One region of the Ruegeria sp. AM7 genome, then DNA from elsewhere that is predicted to be linked to it. Evidence: riboswitches for the same ligand, from Rfam matches in the RefSeq annotation. Region 1 holds a riboswitch; the other holds the start of a gene.
The links. A riboswitch is a leader RNA that binds a small molecule or an ion and turns the genes downstream of it on or off. The one in region 1 is predicted to bind thiamine pyrophosphate.

Region 1 (11,691 bases):
GTTGTTTCTTGCGTCACAGAAATACGTGCGTTCGGGAACTCTGTCGGGGGCGGAAAAGGGCTAAACAACGCGATATGTGTGTCGCCAAGGGTGCTTTCGTTGATCCGCGCTATCCCTGTAGGCCGTGCTTCTTGATTTTGTTGTAAAGCGTGCGGGTGGTCATTCCAAGTTCCTGCGCAGTTTGTGCCCGACGGAAGCCGTTGCGCGCCAGCGCTTCAGCGATCCAGTCGCGCTCGGATGCCGGTGTGTTTGTCAGAGACTCCGGGATACTGATTTTCGAACCCGAGACGGGTTTCCGTCGCAGGAATTCGACATCTTTCAGATTGATTGTAGCTCCATCTGATTTGCGTACCGCCCGCTGGACCGCAAAGTACAGCTCTCTGACGTTGCCGGGCCAGTCATGTTCCAGCATCAGACGCAGCGCAGCGTTCGAGAATTTCGGCGTTTCACTGGTCACCTGTCGTCCGATATGCAGCGCGAGTTCAGGAATATCGTCGATGCGTTCGCGCAGGGGTGGCAGAGTGATCTCGTGACCAGAGATCCGGTGATACAAATCCGGACGAAAGGTTTTGTTCTCGACGGCGTCCAAAAGGTTTGGTGAGGACGTGGCAATGATCCTGGCCTCTGCCTTTCGCAGCGTGTGATCCCCGATCCGCTGGACCATCTTTTCATCGGTGAATTTCAGAATTTTGCCCTGATGATCCGGGCCAAGGGCCGTGATCTCGTCAAAGACAATGGTACTGCCGGACGCCTGCTCCAAAGCCCCGCGCTGACTGCTTGTGCCGCCAAATGTTCCCGCAGCCTTGCCAAGCAGATGAACGCCACCTTCCGGCCCGTCCAAGGCCGGGCAGTCCACGACCACAAGCTGCCTCCGGGCCGAGGGACCCGCCGCGTGCAAACGCTGAGCCGCCCGGCTTTTGCCGGTGCCGGTTTCGCCAATCAGCAAAACCGGGATGTCTTCATAAGCCAGATCGTCTAGTTCCTCGCGGATCATCTGCATCGTGTAGGAGGACCCAACCAGATCATGCGCGCTGCTTGAGGCGACGGTGGCGATGCGCGACAAGCTTGGAATAGCCGTAAAGCCCTTGGTCACTTCGTTGAGCGTTTGTTCGACCGGCAACCGATCCAGTGTCGATCCGGCCACGAAACCTTGCACGCCGCAAATCCGAGTGATCGCCAACGCCTCTTCGGGCGAGGTGATTGGCCCGCCGTGGCAGAGTTTGTCGACCGAAGCTGGAACACCCTCCAGCACACGCTCGATCTGTGCGGCCGCGGATTCCAGCGTCAGATGGGTGTTCACGCCAGTATCGCCGCTGGTAAAGCCGATATTCACGCAAATGGCAGTTGCTCCAACCTCGACCATTCTGCGGGCCTGCGCGTTGGTCTGAACGTAGACAAAGGACTCCATTCCGGCTTTTACGGCTTCTTCGACCAACGAAATTTCACGTTCAAGCCCCAGCCCTTCACGTTCGATCAACGCGCCCAAACGGCCATCAATCAAAGTGGTCGAAGGGAAATTACACACGCCGGCAAAGCCCAGATCACTGGTGCGCTGAACCAGCTCGGCGACATCCTGATTGGGATCACTTACGGAAAGACCCGCGAAAAGAGGTGCCGAACACCGCCCCAGCATTTCACGCTCGGCAAACTCAAAAACCCAGTCATTGGCGGCGCGTACCGGCAGGAAGCTGACCAGCGATGACGCGCCCTGCACCCGAAAACGGCCGGCATTGAGCGCCAGAAGATAATCCGCACCGGCTTTGTCAGCCGCTTTCGCTGTCAGCCCTGAACCAACAACCGCACCAAACAGGAAGCTTTTGGGGTGTTTCATGATGTGCCCGCCTCCAGCCAGACCAGACCGTCCACGGCCAGTGTGCTAAGCGGAACCGAATCTTCGTGCCAGGCAGAGGTGTAAGCAAGGATCGAAACGTCCTTGGCCTCGGCCCGGATTGCATCGATCAGACGCTGGAGCGACCCCAGCACCATGGCGCCACTTTCTTCACTCCTGACGTCAAGGATACCGGGATGTAACACCAACCGTGTCAGCCCTGCCCTAAGGGCGGTCCGGGCCTGATCCAATGAAAGAAAGAAAGCCATCGCCTGAAACCCGGCCTCCTGCGCCCGGGCGAGGAAATCATATTCGAATTCGGGGGATGCGGGGATCGTCGACATGGATTGCCGAAGTGTGCCGTCCAGTAAAATGGATGACGGCCAGTTTGTAACTCCCAGATACCCGATCTCGTGCAATCGCCCGAACATCGTCGCCTCGGAGCCAAAGGGATCGCTAGCGAGAAGAGCAGCCCAGTCGCCCTGTCGATGATTTTCGCGAACCTGGCGGTTGTGATCCATGCGGGGCATCACAAATGCCAAATCCGTCTGCGGAGGGGTCAGCCCATGCAGTGCCGGGCAGAAGATCCGGTTACTTTGATCTGGGGCTTCGGTTCTTGAACCAGTAAGTGCCATTTTGATCATGCGGTCATTTAGGAAGAAATCGCCGGAAATGAGAAGCATTTTCTGTTTTTTTCTTATTGAGGTGCGTACCTAGCGAATCGAAAAATTATAAAGCATTGATTATAAACATTTATTTTTTCGTGCTATCACTTATAGTATTGGCCGCTTTTCCGAAACTCATGTCATGGTTTCCGTCAACGGGAGGAATCATGACACTTTTTTTAATCGTCACCCTGAACGGGTTGACGCTTGCCGCGCTCTATTTTTTGGCGGCCAGCGGCTTCAGCCTGATCTTCGGGTTGATGCGAACCGTAAACATGGCGCATGGGGCTCTGCTTATGCTGGGTGGCTATGTCGGTTACAGCATCGTTGATGCGACAGGGTCGTGGGGCTTGGGCGTGGTCGGCGGAGGGCTGGCCGCCGCATTGGCCGGGGCCATCGTTCAGGCCGGAGTGCTGGGGTGGATGCAAGGCGATGAACTGCGTCAGACGCTCGCGTCTATAGCAATCTCGATCATCATGGCGGATTTGATGCTGTGGTATTGGGGTGGGCTGACATATCAGGTCGAACTCCCCGAGGCTCTGGCGGGCGGTCAACGCCTGCCGGTGCTGGGGGTGGGATACGCAAATATCCGACTGGCGCTGATGGCGTTTGCCTTGGCGACCGGATTGGCCCTTTGGTTCCTGATCCAGCGAACGCGTTTTGGCGCGGTGATCCGGGCGGGCGTGGATGATCAGGACATGCTGCGCGCGTTGGGATATCCGATCAACCGCATCTTTGTGCTGGTTTTCGCGCTGGGTGGGATGCTGGCCGGAATGGCAGGCGTCGTGGCGGCCAGCGCGTTGTCGATTGCGCCGGGTACGGATCTGCAGTTCCTGCTGTCCTCGCTGGTGGTGGTGATCGTCGGGGGCATGGGGTCGATCGGCGGGGCCGCTCTGGGTGCGCTGCTGGTGGGTCTGGCCGAGCAATACGGGCTGGCCTATGCGCCGACCTATGGCGTGGTCTTCACCTTTGCGATCATGGTTCTGGTGCTGGCGGTACGGCCGCAGGGCTTGCTGGGAAAGGCCGAGCTATGAGGCACGCGCTGATCCTGATCCCGCTGCTGGCTTTGCCCTTGGTGCTGAACGATTTCTGGCTGACGCAGGTGGCCACCCGGTCGCTGATCCTGGGCATCATGGCGCTGAGCCTGAGCTTTCTGGCCACCTATCTGGGTGTCGTGTCCTTTGCGCAGGCCACCATGGCCGGGATCGCGGGCTATACCATCGCCTATTTCGGCCCCAATAGCGTGGGGATTGGCGTGCAGCTGCCGTCCTGGGTCTCGATCCCGCTGGCGCTGTTGCTGGCCGTGCTGTCCGGGGGGCTGATCGGTCTGATCGCGCGCCGGTCGCGGGGGATCTATGCCATCATGATCACGTTGGCGATTGGGGTGGCGTTCTTCTACTTCACCCGCCAGAACTATACGCTGTTCAACGGTTGGACCGGGTTTTCCGGTGTCCGCGCACCCGAGATCGGCAGCCTCAGCTTGCGCGATCCGCTGGCTTTGTACCTGCTGTCGCTGGGTACGGCTGTGCTTGCGTTGGCGCTGGTCAGCAGCTTTGTCCGCTCGCCTCTGGGCCTGACCATTCAGGCGGTGCGTGATGCGCCGGGGCGGGTGCTGGCGCTGGGGATTTCCGTCACAACGCCCATCGTGGCCGCCTTTGCTTTTTCCGGTCTGCTCGCCGGGGCTGGGGGCATTCTGAACGTCTGGTATCAGGAGCGGATCTCATCCTTTTCGGTGGGTTTGGGGCCGATCATCGACATCCTCATCATCGCCGTCATCGGCGGTCTGCGCCACCCGGCAGGTGCGTTTATCGGCGCTGTGGTCTTTGTCCTGCTAGACACGTTCGCCGTCGACCTGATCGACCGGGAACGGTTCAACACGCTGATCGGCGTTGTGCTGCTGCTGATCGTGATCGTGGCCCCGGGGGGGCTGCAACAATTGGCAAGCGACTGGATGGCTCGGTTGTGCCGTCCAGAAGTCAAAGAAAAATCAACTGTCTGAGCACACTCATAGGGAGGAACCTAAGAAATGAATAAGCTCAAAATGGCTGCATCCGCGCTCGCGCTTTGCGCAATGGCGGTCCCGGCATCTGCCGAGGAAGTGAAAATCGGCGTGATCTCAATTCTCGAAGGCGCGTTTGCCGCCTTGGGTCAGGACGGGATCCGCGGTGCGGAACTGGCGGTTCTGGAAACCGGTGGAGAGGTCGACGGCAACACAATCGAAGTCATCACCATGTCGTCCGACGCCAGCCCCGACAGTGCCGTGAACGCAGCCCGCAAACTGATCGAGCAAGACGGGGTGGACATCATCGTTGGCCCGCTGTCCGGGTCCGAGGGTCTGGCCCTGCGCGATCTGTCGAAATCCTATCCCGGCGTGACTTTCCTGAACGGATCGAGCGCGGCACAGGATACAACCCTGCGCGACAGTTCTGACGACTTCTACCGCTTCGGCGGCGACGGCGCACAGTGGATGGTCGGCGTGGGCGACTATGCCTATAACGACATGGGCTATAAAACCGTGGCCGTGATCGCCGAGGATTATTCCTTTCCCTACACGCAGGTTCTGGGTTTCATGACCGAGTTCTGCGAGGCGGGCGGCAAGGTGCCCGAGAAATTCTGGACGCCGATTGGCAACAAGGACTATTCCTCGGTCGTCTACTCGATCCCGCAGGATGTCGATGCGCTGTTCGTGGCGCTAGGTGGCGCGGATGCGGTCAACTTCCTGACGCAATACAGCCAGGCGGGTGGCGACAAGCCGATCATCGGCGGCTCGATCACCATCGACCAGTCGATCCTGGAATCCAAAGGCCCGTTCAAGAAACTGCTGGTCGGCGCCCCCGCAGGCACCCCGACGGTCAGCGATTTTGAAGGCGACGAATGGAAGGCCTTTACCGCCAGCTATACCGAAGCCTTCCCCGATGGCTTCTCGGCCCCCTCGCTGTTTGCGCATCACTACTACATGAGCGCCAAGGCCGCGATGCTGGCTCTGGACGAGGTGGATGGCGACCTGTCCGACAATCAGGCGGCCTTCCGGGCGGCGCTGAACGACCTGACCTTTACCACTCCGACCGGCGGCACCATGCGGCTGGACAAGAACCGCAACGGCGTGATCGACAACTTTGTCACCGAGGTTTACGAGCGTGAAGACGGCACGCTGGGCAACCGCGTGGTCAAGGTTGTGCGCGACGTGGATCAGCTGCTGGGACAGGACGAAGAGACGTTCCTGGCATCCGGTCCGGTCAGCCGGGACAACCCTTCGTGCCCGTAAACCACTCACATACCAATGCCAATGCCCTGGAGGTCCGGGGCATTGGCAAACGCTTTGGCGGGTTCTGGGCGGTGCAGGATATCGACCTGACCGTCCGTCCCGGCGAACGGCGCGCGATCCTCGGGCCAAACGGGGCGGGCAAGACCAGCCTGTTCAACGTATTGACCGGGGATACCAGCGCCACGGCCGGCTCGATCACGCTGTTTGGCGACAGCGTCACGCGCGAGCCGATCAACAAAAGAATTCAACGCGGGCTGCGCCGCACCTATCAGCACGCCCATCTGTTCAATGGCCTGACCGTGCGCGACACGCTGTTTCTGGCGGTGGCCGGGGTACGCGGCGGATGGCGGCAGGTGCTGCCGCTGCGGGCGGGAGATGACCGGCTGGCCAGCGCCGAACAGCTGGCCGAAACCGCAGGTGTGACCGATGTGCTGGACCGCGAAGTGTCCGAGCTCAGCCACGGTCAGCGCCGCCAGCTGGAGATCGGCATCGCGCTGGCCGAGAACCCGAAAATCCTGCTGCTGGATGAACCGGCGGCGGGGCTGTCACCGGCCGAACGGCCGAAACTCAGCGCCTTGCTGATGTCGCTGCCCAGGGATGTGACCGTGGTGCTGATCGAACATGACATGGATATCGCGCTGCAAACCTCAGAAAGCGTTTCGGTACTGTATAACGGGCGCATGCTGGCCGAAGGCTCGCCCGATGACATTATGCGCAACGAAGAGGTGCACCGCGTCTATATTGGGGGTGCCCATGGCCACTGACGCTCTGCTGAAAATCCGCAGTCTGGACCTGCGCTATGGCTCCAGCCATGTGCTGCACGGGGTCGACCTGCAGCTTGGGGACCGGCCGCTTGGCATTCTGGGCCGCAACGGCATGGGCAAAACCAGCCTGTGCAACGCGGTGATGGGGCTGCATCCGCATTCGGCCGGGGAAATCCGCTTTGATGGCACCGATATCTCGGGGCTTGCGCCCGAACACCGGGCGCAGATGGGGATCGGATATGTGCCGCAGGGGCGGCGCGTGTTCCGGTCGCTGACGGTTGAGGAACATCTGAAGATCGTCGAACGCAAGGGCGGCGCGTGGTCGATTGACCGGGTGTACCAGACCTTTCCGCGCCTGAAGGAACGCCGCCGCAATCTGGGCGACCGGCTGTCGGGGGGCGAACAGCAGATGCTGGCGATTGGCCGCGCGCTGCTGCTGAACCCGCGCCTGATGGTGCTGGATGAACCGACCGAGGGGCTGGCCCCCGCCATCGTCTCGGATGTGATTGACCTGATCGAGCTGATCGCGGGCGAAGGCATTGCGGTGTTGCTGGTCGAACAGAACATGCATGCGGCGCTGGCCGCCGTGCAGGACGTGGCCATCATGGTCGGCGGAGAAGTTGTCGAGCGGATGACGGCAGAGGCGCTGGAAAACGATCCGGCGATGCAGAAACGCCATCTGGGGCTGGAACCCGGACAATCGGGCTGAGGGAGGGAGAGACGATGACAAAAAGAGCTTACATTGTCGGAACCGCCGATACCAAAAGGCCGGAACTGCGCTATGTGCGCGACCTGATCGATGCGGCGGGGATCGAAACCGTGCTGGTCAATGTCGGCACCAAAGGCGGCGAGGCCGGCGTGGATGTGACCGCCGCCAGTGTCGCCGCGTGTCATCCTGACGGTCCCGCGGCGGTGTTCGTGAATGATCGCGGGCAGGCCGTGACCGAGATGTCGCGCGCGCTCAGCGCCTTTGTGCTGGGCCGCGACGATCTGGGTGGCATCATTGGGCTGGGCGGCTCGGGCGGCTCGGGGATCATCGCGCCTGCCATGCAGGCTTTGCCCATCGGCGTGCCCAAGGTGCTGGTCTCGACGCTGGCCTCGGGCGACGTGTCGGCCTATGTGGGCGCGTCGGATGTGAACATGTTCCACCCGGTGACGGATGTATCGGGGCTGAACCGCGTCTCGCGCCGGTTGCTGGGCAACGCGGCGCACGCGCTGGCGGGGATGATGGCCAACCCGGTGCCCGAAGCCCCCGATGACCGGCCCGCTCTGGTCCTGTCCATGTTCGGGGTGACAACCCCGGCGGTGCAGGCGATCACCGACGGTCTGTCCGATGACTTTGACTGTCTGGTCTTTCACGCCACCGGCAGCGGTGGCCGCTCGATGGAGCAGCTGGTCGATCAGGGCGATGTGGCCGGGGTGCTGGACATCACCACCACCGAAATCTGCGACCTGATCGTGGGCGGTTTTCTCAGCGCGGGCGAGGACCGGCTCGACAGCATCGCACGCACGAAATTGCCCTATGTGGGTTCGTGCGGGGCACTGGACATGGCGAATTTCTGGGCGCCTGACTCGGTGCCCGCGCAGTTCAAGAACCGGAACTTCTATCACCACAACGCGCAGGTCACCCTGATGCGTTCGACGCCCGAAGAATGCGCGCAGATCGGCACGTGGATCGGCAACAAGCTGAACGCCTGTGACGGCCCGGTCCGGTTCCTACTGCCGCTGCGCGGGGTCTCGGCGCTGGATACCGAGGGTGGGGCCTTTCACGACCCAGCCGCAAACGAGGCGCTGTTTCAGGCGCTGCGCGATACGGTGAACCAGACCCCCAACCGGCAGCTGGTCGAGCTTGACATGCACATCAACGATCCCGCCTTTGCCGAGGCCGCGATCAGCAATTTCAAAGAAATCTACACCAAGAAGGATACCTGATATGGCAGTCACGGGACGCGCAGACATCCTCGGCCGCTTGCGGGCAAAGATCGCCGCTGGCAAGGTCATCACCGGCGGCGGGGCAGGCACCGGCCTGTCCGCCAAATGCGAAGAGGCCGGCGGCATCGACCTGATCGTCATCTACAACTCGGGCCGTTACCGCATGGCCGGGCGCGGATCGCTGGCGGGCTATATGTCTTACGGCAATGCCAACGAGATTGTCGTTGATATGGGGCGCGAGGTACTGCCCGTGGTCAAGAACACGCCTGTTCTGGCCGGGGTGAATGCCACTGATCCCTTCTGCATCATGGACAAGTTTCTGGACGATCTGGCCGCGATGGGCTTTGCCGGGGTGCAGAACTTTCCCACCGTCGGCATCATTGACGGCCGCTTTCGGCGCGAGCTTGAGGCGACCGGTATGTCTTATGACATGGAAGTCGAGATGATCGCCAAGGCGCATGAGCGCGACCTGCTGACCACACCCTATGTGTTCAGCGCAGACAACGCGGCAGAAATGGCCAAGGCGGGCGCGGATGTAATCGTGGCGCATTTCGGTCTGACAACCGGTGGGGCCATCGGGGCCGGAGACAGCGCACCTGACATTGCCGAATGCGCCCGGCTTTACAATGAATGGGCCGCCGCTGCGCGGGCCCATCGCGACGATCTGATCTTTATCTGCCACGGCGGTCCTTTGGCCGAGCCGGAAGATGCGCAGAAATTCCTGAACCTCTGCCCCGATTGCCACGGCTTCTATGGTGCGTCATCCATGGAGCGCCTGCCGACTGAACGCGCAATCACCGAACAAACCAAGGAGTTCGGAAGACTGACCCGTGGTGCCGTACGATCGGAAGGCGCCGCCTGAAGACCTGAACCTGCGCTGCGATCGCATAACTGAAAAACATCGGAGAACATTGATGACCGGAAAATTCATGCTGTCCGCGGACACGCCGCAAGAGGTGCTTGACTGGGGCAAATTGCGGTGGATGAGCAACCCGCCGTCAACAGGCGCGGGTCAGCTTACTGTGCTTGAAGTCAGCGTCGAACCCGGACAGGGCCACAATTTCCACAAACACCCAGATCAGGAAGAAGTCATCTATTGTGTCGCCGGAAAGGTTGAACAATGGCTGGGCGAAGAAAAGCGCGAAATGGGACCGGGGGATTCAGTTTTTATCGGTGCGGACGTGGTCCATGCGACGTTCAATATTGGCGACAGCGATGCGACGCTGTTGGCCATTTTGGGGCCATGCGTCGGAGAAATGGGGTATGAGATTGAAGATGTCGCCGATCAGGCCCCCTGGAACGGGTTGCGGTAGATATCCGCAACCGACGTGCCGTGCTCGTCCTTTTTCAGAATGAGCGCCTTCGGTCCTTCTTCCAGCCGGAAACACCTGGCAGAAAACTCCGGCTTACAGCACACCGGTTTTCAGGAGGCAGAGCAAACGAAACCCCACACCCTATAGCTCCGACGAAAGCAGATGCTTCGCGTTGTTACCCAATACAAATTGGGGTACATTTTTTCTTGCAGGGGAGTCCCACCGAGGGGACTGAGAGGCTGACGGGGCATTGCCCGGCGACGCGACCCTTTGAACCTGACCCAGTTGATACTGGCGTAGGAAGCTAGGGTACGCAGGCCAGGGATTCGGGCAGGCGTTCTCCGAATAAGGGGGCCATACACCCCCTCGTTTCCCCAAGCCACAACTCATCTGGTCTCTTTTTGAGTTGAATTGCTTGAGGAGCACCAACATGAATGGCCCCAACCCCAAAATCACTACGGGTGAATTGCCCGCTTCGAGAAAGATCTACGTGAATGGAGCGCTGCATCCGGAAATCCGCGTCCCCATGCGTGAAATCTCTGTCCACCCGACAGCGGGAGAACCGCCGCTGCCCGTCTATGACAGCTCGGGTCCTTACACCGATCCGAGCGTTGTCACCGACATTCGTCAGGGCCTGGCACCGCTGCGCCGCAAGTGGATCGAGGCACGCGGTGACGTCGAAGAATATGATGGCCGCGAGATTAAACCTGAGGATAACGGATTTGTCGAAGGAGACCGGCTGACTCCGGAATTTCCGGTGCGCACACGGCCTTTGCGGGCAACAGATAGCAAGGCGGTGACGCAGCTTGCGTATGCTCGCGCCGGTATCGTGACACCAGAGATGGAGTTTATTGCGATCCGTGAAAACCAGTTGCGCGAGGCTGTGGCTGAACAACGCGAAGGCAATGATTGGGGTGCCAATATCCCGAATTATGTGACCCCGGAATTTGTGCGGGATGAGGTCGCCGCAGGTCGTGCAATCATTCCCGCCAATATCAACCACCCCGAAAGCGAACCTATGATTATCGGGCGCAACTTTCTGGTCAAAATCAATGCCAATATGGGCACATCTGCAGTGACCTCCTCGATGGAAGAGGAGGTGGATAAGATGGTCTGGTCAATTCGCTGGGGTGCCGACACGGTGATGGACCTGTCGACTGGCCGCAACATCCATAACACCCGTGAATGGATCATCCGCAACTCGCCGGTTCCGATCGGCACAGTGCCGCTCTATCAGGCGCTGGAGAAGGTGAGCGGGATCGCCGAGGACCTGACGTGGGAGGTGTTCCGCGACACATTGATCGAGCAGGCCGAACAGGGCGTGGATTACTTTACCATTCATGCGGGCGTTCGTTTGCATATGGTTCCGATGACCGTGAACCGTGTGACTGGCATCGTCTCGCGTGGTGGGTCGATCATGGCCAAGTGGTGCTTGCATCATCACAAGGAAAGCTTCCTGTATGAGCATTTCGACGAAATCTGCGACATTTGCCGCACCTATGACGTATCGTTCAGCCTCGGGGACGGTCTGCGTCCCGGCTCTATCGCGGATGCCAATGACGCGGCGCAATTCGCCGAGTTGGAAACGCTGGGCGAGTTGACCAGGATCGCCTGGGCAAAGGATTGTCAGGTGATGATCGAAGGCCCCGGCCATGTGGCGATGCATAAGATCAAGGAGAACATGGACAAGCAACTGGAGTGTTGCCACGAGGCACCTTTTTACACGCTTGGGCCCCTGACCACCGACATCGCGCCGGGCTATGATCACATCACAAGCGGCATCGGCGCGGCAATGATCGGTTGGTTCGGTTGTGCGATGCTTTGCTATGTCACGCCCAAGGAACATCTGGGTCTGCCGGATCGGGATGATGTGAAAACCGGTGTCATCACCTACAAGATTGCTGCGCATGCGGCGGATCTGGCC
Region 2 (11,691 bases), 580 kb from region 1:
TTGTTCTTCATCCGCGATCAGCACATTCTTGCGGTCCAAATAGAACACCCGGAACTGCTCAGTCTCGCGATGGGCCATTGTGGTGTGACAATAGTCCAGCAACGCATCCCAGCCCGAGATCACGTGCCGCTGCATCACCCGCGCGCGGGCCATGCGATGGGCGCAAGCCTCAAGGATTTTCAGATCGGTGATGACTGTATCGCCTACACCCTTGATCTGACGCAGCCGTTCTTCGGGCGCGGTCAGCACGCGGTTGAAATCCCCAAACGTATCCATCAGCGCCCGCGCCAGAGGTTTCACGTCCTGCCTGAGGATGGACCGGAACAGCACCAGTTCCAACAACTCATAATCCGGTATTGCGGCGGACCCGCCCGACATGAACCTTTCGCGCAGCCGCTTGCGATGGTCTTTGATATAGGAGGGCAATCGACCACTTGGCAGCGGCTGCGCGGGCGCTTCGTCCGTTTCAAACAGCATCGGGGCTTCGGCAAAGGCGTCCTTGGTCATGTTCCAACCCTGACGCCGAATCGGTTTCCAAACCGTTAACGCGCTTCACCTGCCATGCGCGCCGTGGCGCGGCGGATGATCAGATGCAGCAGGATCGAAAACACGCCCAAGGTCAGCATCGCGGCAAACATCAGATCGGTCTTGGCGCGCCCATTGGCCAGCAGCATCAAATAGCCCAAGCCTTGGGACGAGCCCACCCATTCGCCAATCACGGCCCCGATGGGCGCATAAACCGCCGCCAGCCGCATCCCCGAAGCCAGGGGGGGCAGCGCGGCGGGAATGCGGATATGCCACAACACCGCGCGCGGACTGGCCTGCATGGTGCGTGCAAGGTCCAGATAGCCGGGGGGCGTGCGCATCAATCCGTCAAAAAAGGACGAGGTGATCGGGAAATAGATGATCAGCACCGCCATCGCGACCTTGGACCACAACCCATAACCCAGCCACAGGGTCAGCAACGGGGCCAGAGCAAACACCGGCAGCGCCTGTGTGAAGACCAGCATCGGCTGCACCAACACACGCGCTGCCCGCGAATTGGCCAATTGAAGCGCGGTGATCACGCCGAGAGCTGTGCCGAAAGCCAAGCCGATCACCACCTCAACTGCCGTGATCCATGTATGTTCAGCGATCACCCAGCGGTTCTGCCACCATGTCTCGGCCACCAGTGCCGGACCGGGCAGGATGAATTTCGGCAGGCCGGTCAAGCTGACAATCGCCTGCCATACGGCCAGCGCGAATACAGTTGCGGCAAGGGCGGACAGGATCTTCATGCAGCCTCTCTCAACAACCGCAACAACGCGCCCTGCGTCTCCAGCGTTTCCAGGTCATCCACATGGCGTGGGGCCGGGGCCGAAGGCGGATCGCAGTGCGTCAGCCCCTGCGCGGTCATCACCATGATGGATTGACCCAAACGCGCGGCCTCGGCCGGATCATGCGTCACCAGCAACACGGTGCGCCCGGCCAGCGCCTCGGCCGCCAAATCCTGCATATCGGCGCGGGTGCGGGCGTCGAGGGCCGAGAACGGCTCATCCAACAGCACGATGGGCCGGTCCTCCATCAACGTACGCGCCAAGGCCACGCGCTGACGCTGACCGCCCGACAATTCACCGGGTTTCTTGGTCAGATGATCCTGTAATCGCATCCGCTCGATCAGACGATCCCGGCGGGCCAGGTCGGGTTTCTCGCCCCGCAGACGCGCACCCAGAGTAACATTCTGCGCCACCGTCGCCCAAGGCAGCAGCAAATCATCCTGCGCCATATAAGCCACCCGACTCGGCACCGGCTGCGCGTCGCTAGCAGTGATTTGCCCAGCAAACGCAGCACCCGTTTCCAGTCCGGCAATCAGGCGCAGAACGGTGGTTTTTCCCACGCCCGATCCACCCAGCAGACAAGTCCACTGCCCCGCCCCAAGGGTCAGGGTCAACGGTGCGAACAAGGGCGCGCCGTCGATTGTGGCCGAGCCACTGATGGTCAGATCAGGCGCTTGGGTCACGGGGTCAGGCCCATTTGCCAGAAGTTGACCTCCAAAGCTGTGGCTGTCTTGAACGTCTCACAGAGACGGCCCCAACGCGGAGACGCTTCAATATCAGCCCCAATACGTCGTGTTAGAGCCTGATCCAACAACTCTCCGACCGCCTTGCACGCGCCTTGGTAGTCCTCACCGGCATAGGTGTTGATCCAATCACGATAGGTCTCGGATGTCGCCTCGGCAGCCAGCCGCGCGCCGATCTCACCATAACCCATGACACAGGGCGCAAGGGCCGCCAGCAGGTCGAGCAGATCACCACTGTATCCAGCCTCTAGCACGAACCGCGTGTAGGCCAGATTCTCGGCCCGCTCGGGAGTCGCGAACAGCTCCTCCTGCGAAATCCCGACCGCTTCGCAGATGCCGATATGCAGCTGCATTTCTTCGGCGACCAGAGCGTTCACCGTGCCCACAGCGGTCAACATCTCGGAATGCGTTTCCGATTTCACCACCGCCAAAGCCCAGGCGCGGCTGAAATGGATCAGGAAGACGTAATCCTGACGCAGATAGTGCAGGAACGCCTCACGCGGCAGCGTGCCGTCCTTCATGCCTTCGACGAAGGCGTGATGGGTGTAAACCCGCCACAGGCCAGGGAGATCATCCCGCATCAGCGCGAAGGCTTTGCCGTAGCTGCTCATTGCGCGGTCACATCAATGGTGATGTCACTGACCGGGTTGATGCTGTCGATCATGCCGCTGTCTTTCAGGAACGCCTCGAACCGTGCGTACCGACCAGCGTCAAAACCAGCCGGACGCAAGGCAAAACGGGGCAGCGTGTCGACCCATGCACGGGCGTTCAGCTCATCCTGCAGCTCGGGCGACGTGGCCGCGAAAATCTCCCAGCTTTTTTCCGGGTTGTTGACGATATACTGCGTGGCTTTCTCGGTCGCGGCCAGAAAACGCGCGATCATGTCGGCATCCATGGTTTCGGGGTTGGCCACATAGATCAGCTCATCATAGGGCGGCACGCCTTCTTCCTCGATGTAAAAGCAGCGGCCCGCGACACCTTCGATATCCATCTGGTTCAGTTCGAAATTGCGGAACGCGCCGATCACCGCATCCACCTGCCCGGTCATCAGCGATGGCGAGAGCGAGAAGTTCACGTTGATCAATTCGATATCGTCCAGCGCCACACCATGGGCATTCAGCATGGCGGTCAGAATGGCCTCTTCCACGCCCGCGACCGAGAAGCCGATCTTTTTCCCCTTCAGGTCGGCTAAGGACTTGATCGGACCGTCCTCCAGCACCAGCAGGCAGTTCAGCGGGGTTGCAACCAGTGTGCCCACCCGTTTCAGCGGCAGCCCTTCGTGGATTTGCAGGTGCAGCTGCGGCTGGTACGAAACCGCCAGTTCAGCCTGACCTGCTGCCACCAGACGCGGCGGGGCAGAAGGATCGGCGGGCGGGACGATTTCAACCTCAAGCCCCTGCTCGGCGAAATAGCCATTTTCCTGAGCCACGATGATCGGGCCGTGATCGGGGTTGATGAACCAGTCCAGCAGGACGGTCATCTTGTCCTCGGCCCAGGCCGGCGCGGCGGCCAGCAGAGCGATGGCGGTGATTAGCTTTTTCATATCTCGCGTATCCTTCTTTACGAGGTCGAGGCCGCGACGAGGACAATCTCGCCCGGCCAATCCGGTTGAATCTGTTCAGCAGCGCGCCATGCACGCAGACCGGTTGCACAGCACAAGACCAGTCTTTTACCCTGTTTAGGGTCTATTTCCTGCAAATTTTCAGGCGAAACCCGCCGCGCATTGGGGTGCGCTGGGGTTACGGCCTCGACCTTGTCTCGCAGCTCGACGATCTGGTCATCCGTGCTGAGTTGGCTGGCGGAGACGAACCGAAAACAGCTATTCGGCTCGGGCGCGGTGTCAAACCGGAAGGTGCTGGTGCGCAGGGTACGGGCGTCATATTGCACCATCTGCCCCAAGGGCGAGGGCGCGATCCCAAGGATCAGGTTCAGCGCCATCTGTGCTTGCATCGCGCCAATCGTTCCTACGACCGGACCCAGTACACCGGCGGTTGCGCAGCTCGCTCCGCTATCCGGCGCGTCAGGGAACACCGCGCGCAGCGAGGGTGCCCCTCCGCAGAACCCACCAACATAGCCCGATAACCCCAGCACCGAGGCGCTGATCAACGGTTTCCCCTGCGCCAGACACGTGTCCGACAGAATATAGCTGGCCGCATAGCTATCCGCACAATCTAGGATCACATCAGCCTGCGTCGCCATATTGGGCGCATTTTCGTTTGTTAGAGCCTGTTTCAGAGCTTCAACGTTAATCTCATCATTCAAGCTCCGGCAGCGCTCAACCGCCACATCAGCCTTGGGTCGACCACAATCCGCCTGCGTAAACAAAGTCTGGCGATGCAGGTTGGACAGATCGACTGTATCCCCGTCCATCACCGTGATCCGCCCGACACCAGCCCCAGCCAGCAAGGGCAAAACCGGCGCAGCTAACCCTCCGGCCCCTACAACAATCACATGCGCCGAGGACAGAAGCGCCTGCCCCTCCGCCCCTACCTCAGGCAGGATGGTTTGGCGGGCATAACGGCTCATCGGGTGACCTCGATCCATTGGCGCACGCGCGCTTCGGCGTCCGTGTTCAGGGTGATATCTGTCACGACCGAGACGATATCCGCCCCCGCCTGCAGAACACCCGACGCGCGTTCGACGCTCATCCCGCCGATCCCGACCAAAGGGATATCGCCCACCCGCGCCTTCCATTCGGTGACGCGCGGCAGACCCTGCTGATGCCACTTCATCTTTTTCAAAATGGTCGGATAGACCGGCCCCAGCGCCACATAATCCGGGTCCATGGCCAGAACGCGTTCCAACTCATCATCATCATGGGTCGATACGCCCAGTTTCAGTCCAGCCTTTCGAATGGCTTTCAGATCGGCCTCGTCCAGATCCTCCTGCCCCAGGTGAATCCAGTCACATCCGGCCTCAATCGCGGCCTGCCAATAGTCGTTCACCACCAGAACCGCGCCATGCTGGCGGCACAGATCGCGCGACAGGGTAATCTGTTCACGCACCACCGCATCGGGCTGATCCTTTACGCGCAGCTGCACCAGTTTCACGCCCAATGGCAGCATCCGCCGCAGCCAGTCCGAGTGATCGAAAATCGGGTAGAACCGGTCGAGGCTCATGACAGAAACGCCTTTCCGATCACGGGGGTCGAGGGTTCAGCCATGTCGCGCGCCTCGATCGGGTCGGCTTGATGGGCCAGTTGCCCGGCAAGGGTCGCCTGCATCATGGCCCGCGCCATCGCCGGCGGATCACCCGCGCGCGCCACGGCGGTGTTCAGCAAAACGGCGTCGTAACCCAACTCCATCGCGCGCGCGGCGTGACTGGGCAGGCCAATGCCCGCATCAATCACCAGCGGGAAATCCGGGAATTCCGCCCGCATCGCCCGCAAAGAATATTCGTTGTTCAACCCCCGTCCCGACCCGATCGGTGCGCCCCAGGGCATCAGCACCTCACACCCTGCAGCCAGCAAGCGTTCGCCCACAATCAGATCGTCGGTTGTGTAGGGAAAAACCTGAAACCCATCCTCGGTCAGAATGCGGGCAGCTTCGACCAGTTGGAACACATCCGGTTGCAGGCTGTCCGTGTGACCGATCAGTTCCAGCTTGATCCATTTGGTATCAAACACCTCGCGCGCCATATGGGCGGTGGTCACAGCCTCTTTGACCGTGTGGCACCCGGCGGTGTTGGGCAGAACATGCACGCCCAGATCGCGGATCATCTGCCAAAATGTCTGTCCCGCCCCGGATTCCCGTCGCAGCGACACTGTAGCCACGCCGGCCCCGCTTTCCCGAAACGCCTGCTCCAGAATGGCCGGGCTTGGATATTGCGCCGTGCCCAGCATCAAGGGGTTGGGCAAATCTGTGCCGTAAAACGTCTTCATCCTCAGCCCCCCTGCATCGGTGCGACGACCTCGACCCGGTCGCCATCCGCCAGTTCGTGCCCGATGCGCAGGCTCGAAGGAACGAATTCCTCGTTCACCGCCGTTGCGACCCGGCCCGAGAATCCGCATTCAACCAACATTTCCGCCAGCGTCAGAGCCGTTATTTCTCGGGTCTCGCCATTAAGTACGATCTTCATCGACCATCTCCGAATGTTTGTTTTCAAGCGCCAGATCGGCCACACCCCGCGCCAAAGCCGGGGCCAGTAGATAGCCGTGGCGATAAAGACCGTTGGCGTAAATCGTATGCCCCAACCGCCGAATACGCGGCAGGTTGTCGGGGAAGGCAGGGCGTAGATCGACGCCAATCTCCAGCACCTCGGCCTCGCCGAAGGCCGGATTCAACGCATAAGCCGCGCTGAGCAGTTCCAGCATAGACCGCGCGGTGATGCGGCTGCTGTCCTCGCTCTCGATCATCGTCGCACCCAGCATGTAGACGCCATCACCACGCGGAACGATGTAAAGTGGCATCCGGGGATGCAGTAACCGCACCGGCCGGGTCAGAGTGACCTCGGGGCAGCGGATCACCAACATCTCACCCTTCACACCTCGCAGATCATGCAAGACCTCGCGGGCGTGTAGCCCCCGGCAGTCAATTGCGTTTTCCAACCGTGAAGGCGCAAGCTTCCGGTGGAACACAACGCCCTGATCCTGCAACTGGCGATACAGGTCATGCAGCGCTTGACGCGGATCAAGATGTGCCTCTTGCGCAAAGTGCAGACCCTTGGGAAAATCATGTAAATCAGGCTCTAACTCAGCGATTTCAGATTGATCAGCTTCGACGAATGCTTCCGTCCTGCGCGCAAATCGCCGCAAATCAGGCAGGTCACGCGGATTGGCCACAACCAACGTCCCACACCGTTGCACCTGAGTCCGCGCGGCCCACCAATCCAACGCGGTCTGCCCCAAACGCATCACTGGCTCTTCAGCATTTTCATACTCGCACCATGGGGCTAGCATCCCACCGGCCCACCAAGAACAACCATGCGCTCCAGGTGGCCCGCCAGGGTCAAAAACCTGCACTTGTGCCCCGCGCGAGACCATTTCGCTGGCCACAGCCAGACCAGCCACGCCTGAACCTATGACCGACCAGATCGTCACGCAGGCCAAACCTGATGGAAATGATGCACCGGCCCATGACCATGCCCAATGTTCAAACGATCTGCTTGTGCAATCGCACCCTGCAGGTATTCGTGCGCCTGCGCGACTGCGTCGGGAACTGACAACCCCTTCGCCAATCCCGCCGCAACCGAAGAAGACAACGTGCAACCGGTGCCATGCGTATTTTTGGTTTGACGGCGGGGGGCCGAGAATTCAGCGATCAAGCCCGTCCGATCTATCAAAAGATCATGGCAGACGTCACCCTTTCCATGCCCCCCCTTCATCAACACGGTCTGAGCACCAAGGTCGCATAGCGCAAGCGCCTGTTCGATCATCTGTTCTGTAGTCACCGCGTCCGACAAGCCCAGTAAACATGCGGCCTCGGGCAAATTCGGCGTCAGCACAGAAGCACACGGCACCAACACATCACGCAACGTCTGCACCGCGTCCTCAGCCAGCAAGGAATCACCCGATTTGGCGATCATGACCGGGTCGAGCACAATCGGACCGCCGAACCCGGTGATACTGTCAGCCACGGTTCGGATTATTTCAGGAGTTGCCAGCATCCCGATCTTGATCGCCCCCACATCCAGATCGCAAAGCACGGCCTCAATCTGTGCTGCAATCACATCCAACGGAACACCGTGAACAGCCGTCACCGCCCGCGTGTTTTGCGCCGTGATCGCCGTGATCACGCTGGCACCATACACTCCAAGAGCAGACATGGCCTTGAGGTCGGCTTGGATACCGGCCCCCCCTCCACTGTCCGAACCCGCTATCGTTAAGGCAATAGGCGCCATATCGTTGCTCCAGATAATCTTGGGCAATCGTGGCGTAGAAAACGTCCATAATTTGGCGACCGTTCCCTCCGCCGGTATTGCCCGGATCAGGTTCGATGGGTTGATGCGATCGCACCTCTCAGCCCCTTGTATGAGGCACCCCAACGGTTGGTGCGGAACATTTCAGGCACGCGAGAAATAATCAAGAGGATTCTGCGAGGCTCTGCCTCACGTTCCGAGCTACTTGTGGCCAGATAAAGTTCGGATCCCCTGCTTCATCTGGCTATAAAAACCTCGGGGGAGTCGCCCGAAACGGGCGGCGGGGGCAGAGCCCCCTACCCGGCTTTTCAGCCCTTCATTCCATCCCAGAAAGATTTGACGGACGAGAAAAAGCTCTTAGACTCTGGGTGGTTGTCTTCACCTAAGTCGTCGAACTCTTTCAACAGCTCTTTCTGGCGGCTTGTCAGATTTACCGGCGTTTCCACCGCAAGTTCAATGAACATGTCCCCTACACCGCCGCCGCGCAAAGCGGGCATACCTTTACCGCGCAAGCGCATCTGACGGCCAGACTGGCTGCCTGCCGGGATTTGCACGCGACCGCGTCCACCATCGATTGTGGGAACTTCGATCGACCCACCCAGAGCTGCTTTGGCCATGCTGACAGGTACGCGGCAATAGAGGTTCACGCTGTCGCGTTCGAACAGTTTATGGTCCGACACTTCGACGAAGATGTACAGATCACCCGGAGGGCCACCCCGCATTCCAGCCTCACCCTCGCCCGCTAGGCGAATGCGCGTACCGGTTTCGACACCGGCTGGAATATTGACCGACAGGGCGCGTTCTTTTTCCACGCGACCCGCACCGCCACAGGATTTACAGGGGTTCTTGATGATCTGGCCCAGACCCGAACAGGTCGGACAGGTGCGTTCCACCGTGAAAAAGCCCTGCTGCGCACGGACCTTACCCATGCCTGAACAGGTGGGGCAGGTCGTGGGTTCTACGCCACCTTCCGCACCCGAGCCATCACAGGCCGAACAGGCCACAGCGGCAGGCACATTGATGGTTTTTTGCAGACCCGAGAACGCCTCTTCCAGCGTCACGCGCAAGTTATAGCGCAGGTCCGAGCCGCGCGCCGCGCGACGCCCACCGCCTCCGCCACGTTGGCCGCCCATGAAATCGCCGAACAGATCGTCGAACACGTCGGAAAACGCGCTCGAGAAATCGCCCTGACCAAAGCCGCCGCCAGGACGGCCGCCACCGGTACCGTTTTCAAAGGCCGCGTGGCCGAAACGGTCATAGGCTGCCTTGCGCTCGGCGTCCTTCAGGATGTCATAAGCCTCGTTCGCTTCTTTGAACTGGGCCTCAGCGTCCGGGTTGTCCTTGTTGCGGTCGGGATGCAATTCCTTGGCCTTCTTGCGAAAACCTTTTTTGATCTCATCCGCCGATGCGCCCTTGGCTACGCCGAGCACATCGTAATAGTCGCGTTTTGACATCAGTATGTCCTTCTGCCTCAACGTAAATGGGCCGGCCCGGAGAACGGACCGGCCCGCATTGGCCCTATGAGCCGTTAGTTACGTTTGTCGTCGTCCAGATCTTCGAACTCGGCGTCGACAATGTCATCTTCGCCCGGCGCGGCATCAGCTGCGGCCGGCTCTTCTTCGCCGTCCTCGGACTGCGCCTTATAGATGGCTTCACCCAGCTTCATTGCGGCTTCGGTGACATTCTGGATGCCCGACTTGATCTTGTCGGCATTTTCGGTTTCCAGCTCGTCCTTCAGCGCGGCAATCGCCAGCTCGATCGCTTCGATGGTGGTCGGGTCGACCTTGTCGGCGTGTTCTTCCATCGACTTCTCGGTCGAGTGGATGAGGCTTTCCGCCTGGTTCTTGGCATCGACCAGCTCGCGGCGTTCCTTGTCGGCCTCGGCGTTTTCCTCGGCGTCCTTGACCATCTTTTCGATATCCGCATCGGACAGACCACCCGAGGCTTGGATGGTGATCTTCTGCTCTTTGCCGGTGCCTTTGTCTTTGGCCGAAACCGAGACAATACCGTTGGCGTCGATGTCAAACGTCACCTCGATCTGAGGCATACCGCGCGGTGCGGGCGGGATGTCTTCAAGGTTGAACTGACCCAGGATCTTGTTGTCCGCAGCCATTTCACGCTCACCCTGGAACACGCGGATGGTTACGGCGTTCTGGTTGTCTTCGGCCGTCGAGAAGACCTGAGACTTTTTGGTCGGGATGGTCGTGTTGCGGTCGATCAGGCGGGTAAACACGCCGCCCAGCGTCTCGATGCCCAGCGACAGCGGGGTCACGTCCAGCAGAACAACGTCTTTGACGTCGCCCTGCAGAACACCGGCTTGAATGGCGGCGCCCATGGCAACAACTTCGTCGGGGTTCACGCCTTTGTGGGGCTCTTTACCGAAGAACTTGGTGACCTCTTCGATCACTTTCGGCATCCGGGTCATACCACCGACCAAAACAACTTCGTCCACATCAGCAGCCGACAGACCGGCGTCTTTCAGAGCAGCGGCGCAAGGCTTCATCGACTTTTTGATCAGGTCGCCGACCAGCGACTCCAGCTTGGCACGGGTCAGCTTCATGACCATGTGCAGCGGCTGACCGTTGGCACCCATCGAGATGAAAGGCTGGTTGATTTCGGTTTGCGAGGTCGAGGACAGCTCGATCTTGGCTTTTTCGGCAGCTTCTTTCAGACGCTGCAGAGCCATCTTGTCTTGCGACAGGTCGACACCGTGTTCCTTTTTGAACTCATCCGCCAGGTAGTTGACGATGCGCATGTCAAAGTCTTCACCACCCAGGAAGGTGTCACCGTTGGTCGATTTGACCTCGAACAGACCATCATCGATTTCCAGAATGGTCACGTCGAAGGTACCGCCACCAAGGTCATAAACCGCGATGGTTTGGGTTTCTTCTTTATCCAGACCATAGGCCAGAGCAGCAGCTGTCGGTTCATTGATGATCCGCAGCACTTCGAGACCGGCGATTTTACCGGCGTCTTTGGTGGCCTGACGCTGAGCGTCGTTGAAATAGGCGGGAACGGTGATGACCGCTTGTGTGACTTCCTCACCCAGATAGCTTTCTGCGGTTTCCTTCATCTTGCCCAGTGTGAAGGCCGAGATTTGGCTTGGGGAGTACTTTTCACCGCGGGCTTCGACCCACGCGTCGCCGTTACCGCCATTGACGATGTTGTACGGCACCATTTTCTTGTCTTTTTCGACTTCGGCATCATCCACGCGACGACCGATCAGGCGCTTGACGCCAAAGATCGTGTTGTCGGGGTTGGTGACCGCCTGACGTTTAGCAGGCTGACCGACCAGTCGCTCATCTTCGGTGAAGGCGACGATCGAGGGCGTGGTCCGCGCCCCTTCGGCGTTTTCGATGACCTTCGGCTGCGAGCCGTCCATGATGGCCACGCACGAGTTGGTGGTTCCCAGGTCAATCCCGATTACTTTACTCATATGTTCGATCCCTTTCTCTTCAAGGCGATGTCCCGAGGCCGGGACCCGTTATGGCATCCCTGCCTCGATCTCAATTGCGCAATAGCCCTACACCATCACGCGTCCCGGCGTATATAAGGGCGAGACCAAAAGCCTGCAAGCGGTGTAAATCGCAGGTTTTCGGGAATCTGTGGCCTTTTTTCGCAAGGTTTTGGCAAGGATTGGGGAATCTTGGATGGCACGGCTGCTTTTGCGCGATTTCGATATAAGAAAAGCTTATCTGGACGGGCCCGCTCAGGCGCAACTGGTCAATCTGCTGCGGCCGATTCTGAAATCTGCACCATTGTTTCGACCAACTACG

Region 2: it holds a riboswitch for thiamine pyrophosphate, as region 1 does, so the genes downstream of both, thiD (bifunctional hydroxymethylpyrimidine kinase/phosphomethylpyrimidine kinase) here and thiC (phosphomethylpyrimidine synthase ThiC) in region 1, are expected to answer to the same signal.

Annotation. Positions count from the first base shown of each region.
Region 1 covers NZ_JBQFJE010000003.1:2,512,816-2,524,506, reverse strand. Annotated here, with positions in the region: gene ACR3EG_RS16565 (phosphoenolpyruvate hydrolase family protein) at 110-1,831, opposite strand; gene ACR3EG_RS16560 (phosphoenolpyruvate hydrolase family protein) at 1,828-2,511, opposite strand; gene ACR3EG_RS16555 (branched-chain amino acid ABC transporter permease) at 2,661-3,527, shown strand; gene ACR3EG_RS16550 (branched-chain amino acid ABC transporter permease) at 3,524-4,492, shown strand; gene ACR3EG_RS16545 (ABC transporter substrate-binding protein) at 4,520-5,758, shown strand; gene ACR3EG_RS16540 (ABC transporter ATP-binding protein) at 5,749-6,522, shown strand; gene ACR3EG_RS16535 (ABC transporter ATP-binding protein) at 6,512-7,231, shown strand; gene ACR3EG_RS16530 (Tm-1-like ATP-binding domain-containing protein) at 7,246-8,454, shown strand; gene ACR3EG_RS16525 (phosphoenolpyruvate hydrolase family protein) at 8,456-9,316, shown strand; gene ACR3EG_RS16520 (cupin domain-containing protein) at 9,369-9,767, shown strand; TPP riboswitch at 9,968-10,087, shown strand; gene thiC (phosphomethylpyrimidine synthase ThiC) at 10,198-11,691, shown strand, end outside.
Region 2 covers NZ_JBQFJE010000003.1:3,097,531-3,109,221, forward strand. Annotated here, with positions in the region: gene radC (RadC family protein) at 1-507, opposite strand, end outside; gene ACR3EG_RS19440 (ABC transporter permease) at 543-1,277, opposite strand; gene ACR3EG_RS19445 (ABC transporter ATP-binding protein) at 1,274-1,999, opposite strand; gene tenA (thiaminase II) at 1,996-2,670, opposite strand; gene ACR3EG_RS19455 (ABC transporter substrate-binding protein) at 2,667-3,602, opposite strand; gene ACR3EG_RS19460 (ThiF family adenylyltransferase) at 3,620-4,585, opposite strand; gene ACR3EG_RS19465 (thiamine phosphate synthase) at 4,582-5,178, opposite strand; gene ACR3EG_RS19470 (thiazole synthase) at 5,175-5,939, opposite strand; gene thiS (sulfur carrier protein ThiS) at 5,942-6,136, opposite strand; gene ACR3EG_RS19480 (FAD-dependent oxidoreductase) at 6,120-7,097, opposite strand; gene thiD (bifunctional hydroxymethylpyrimidine kinase/phosphomethylpyrimidine kinase) at 7,094-7,897, opposite strand; TPP riboswitch at 7,944-8,050, opposite strand; gene dnaJ (molecular chaperone DnaJ) at 8,224-9,369, opposite strand; gene dnaK (molecular chaperone DnaK) at 9,444-11,351, opposite strand; gene ACR3EG_RS19500 (alpha-ketoglutarate-dependent dioxygenase AlkB family protein) at 11,566-11,691, shown strand, end outside.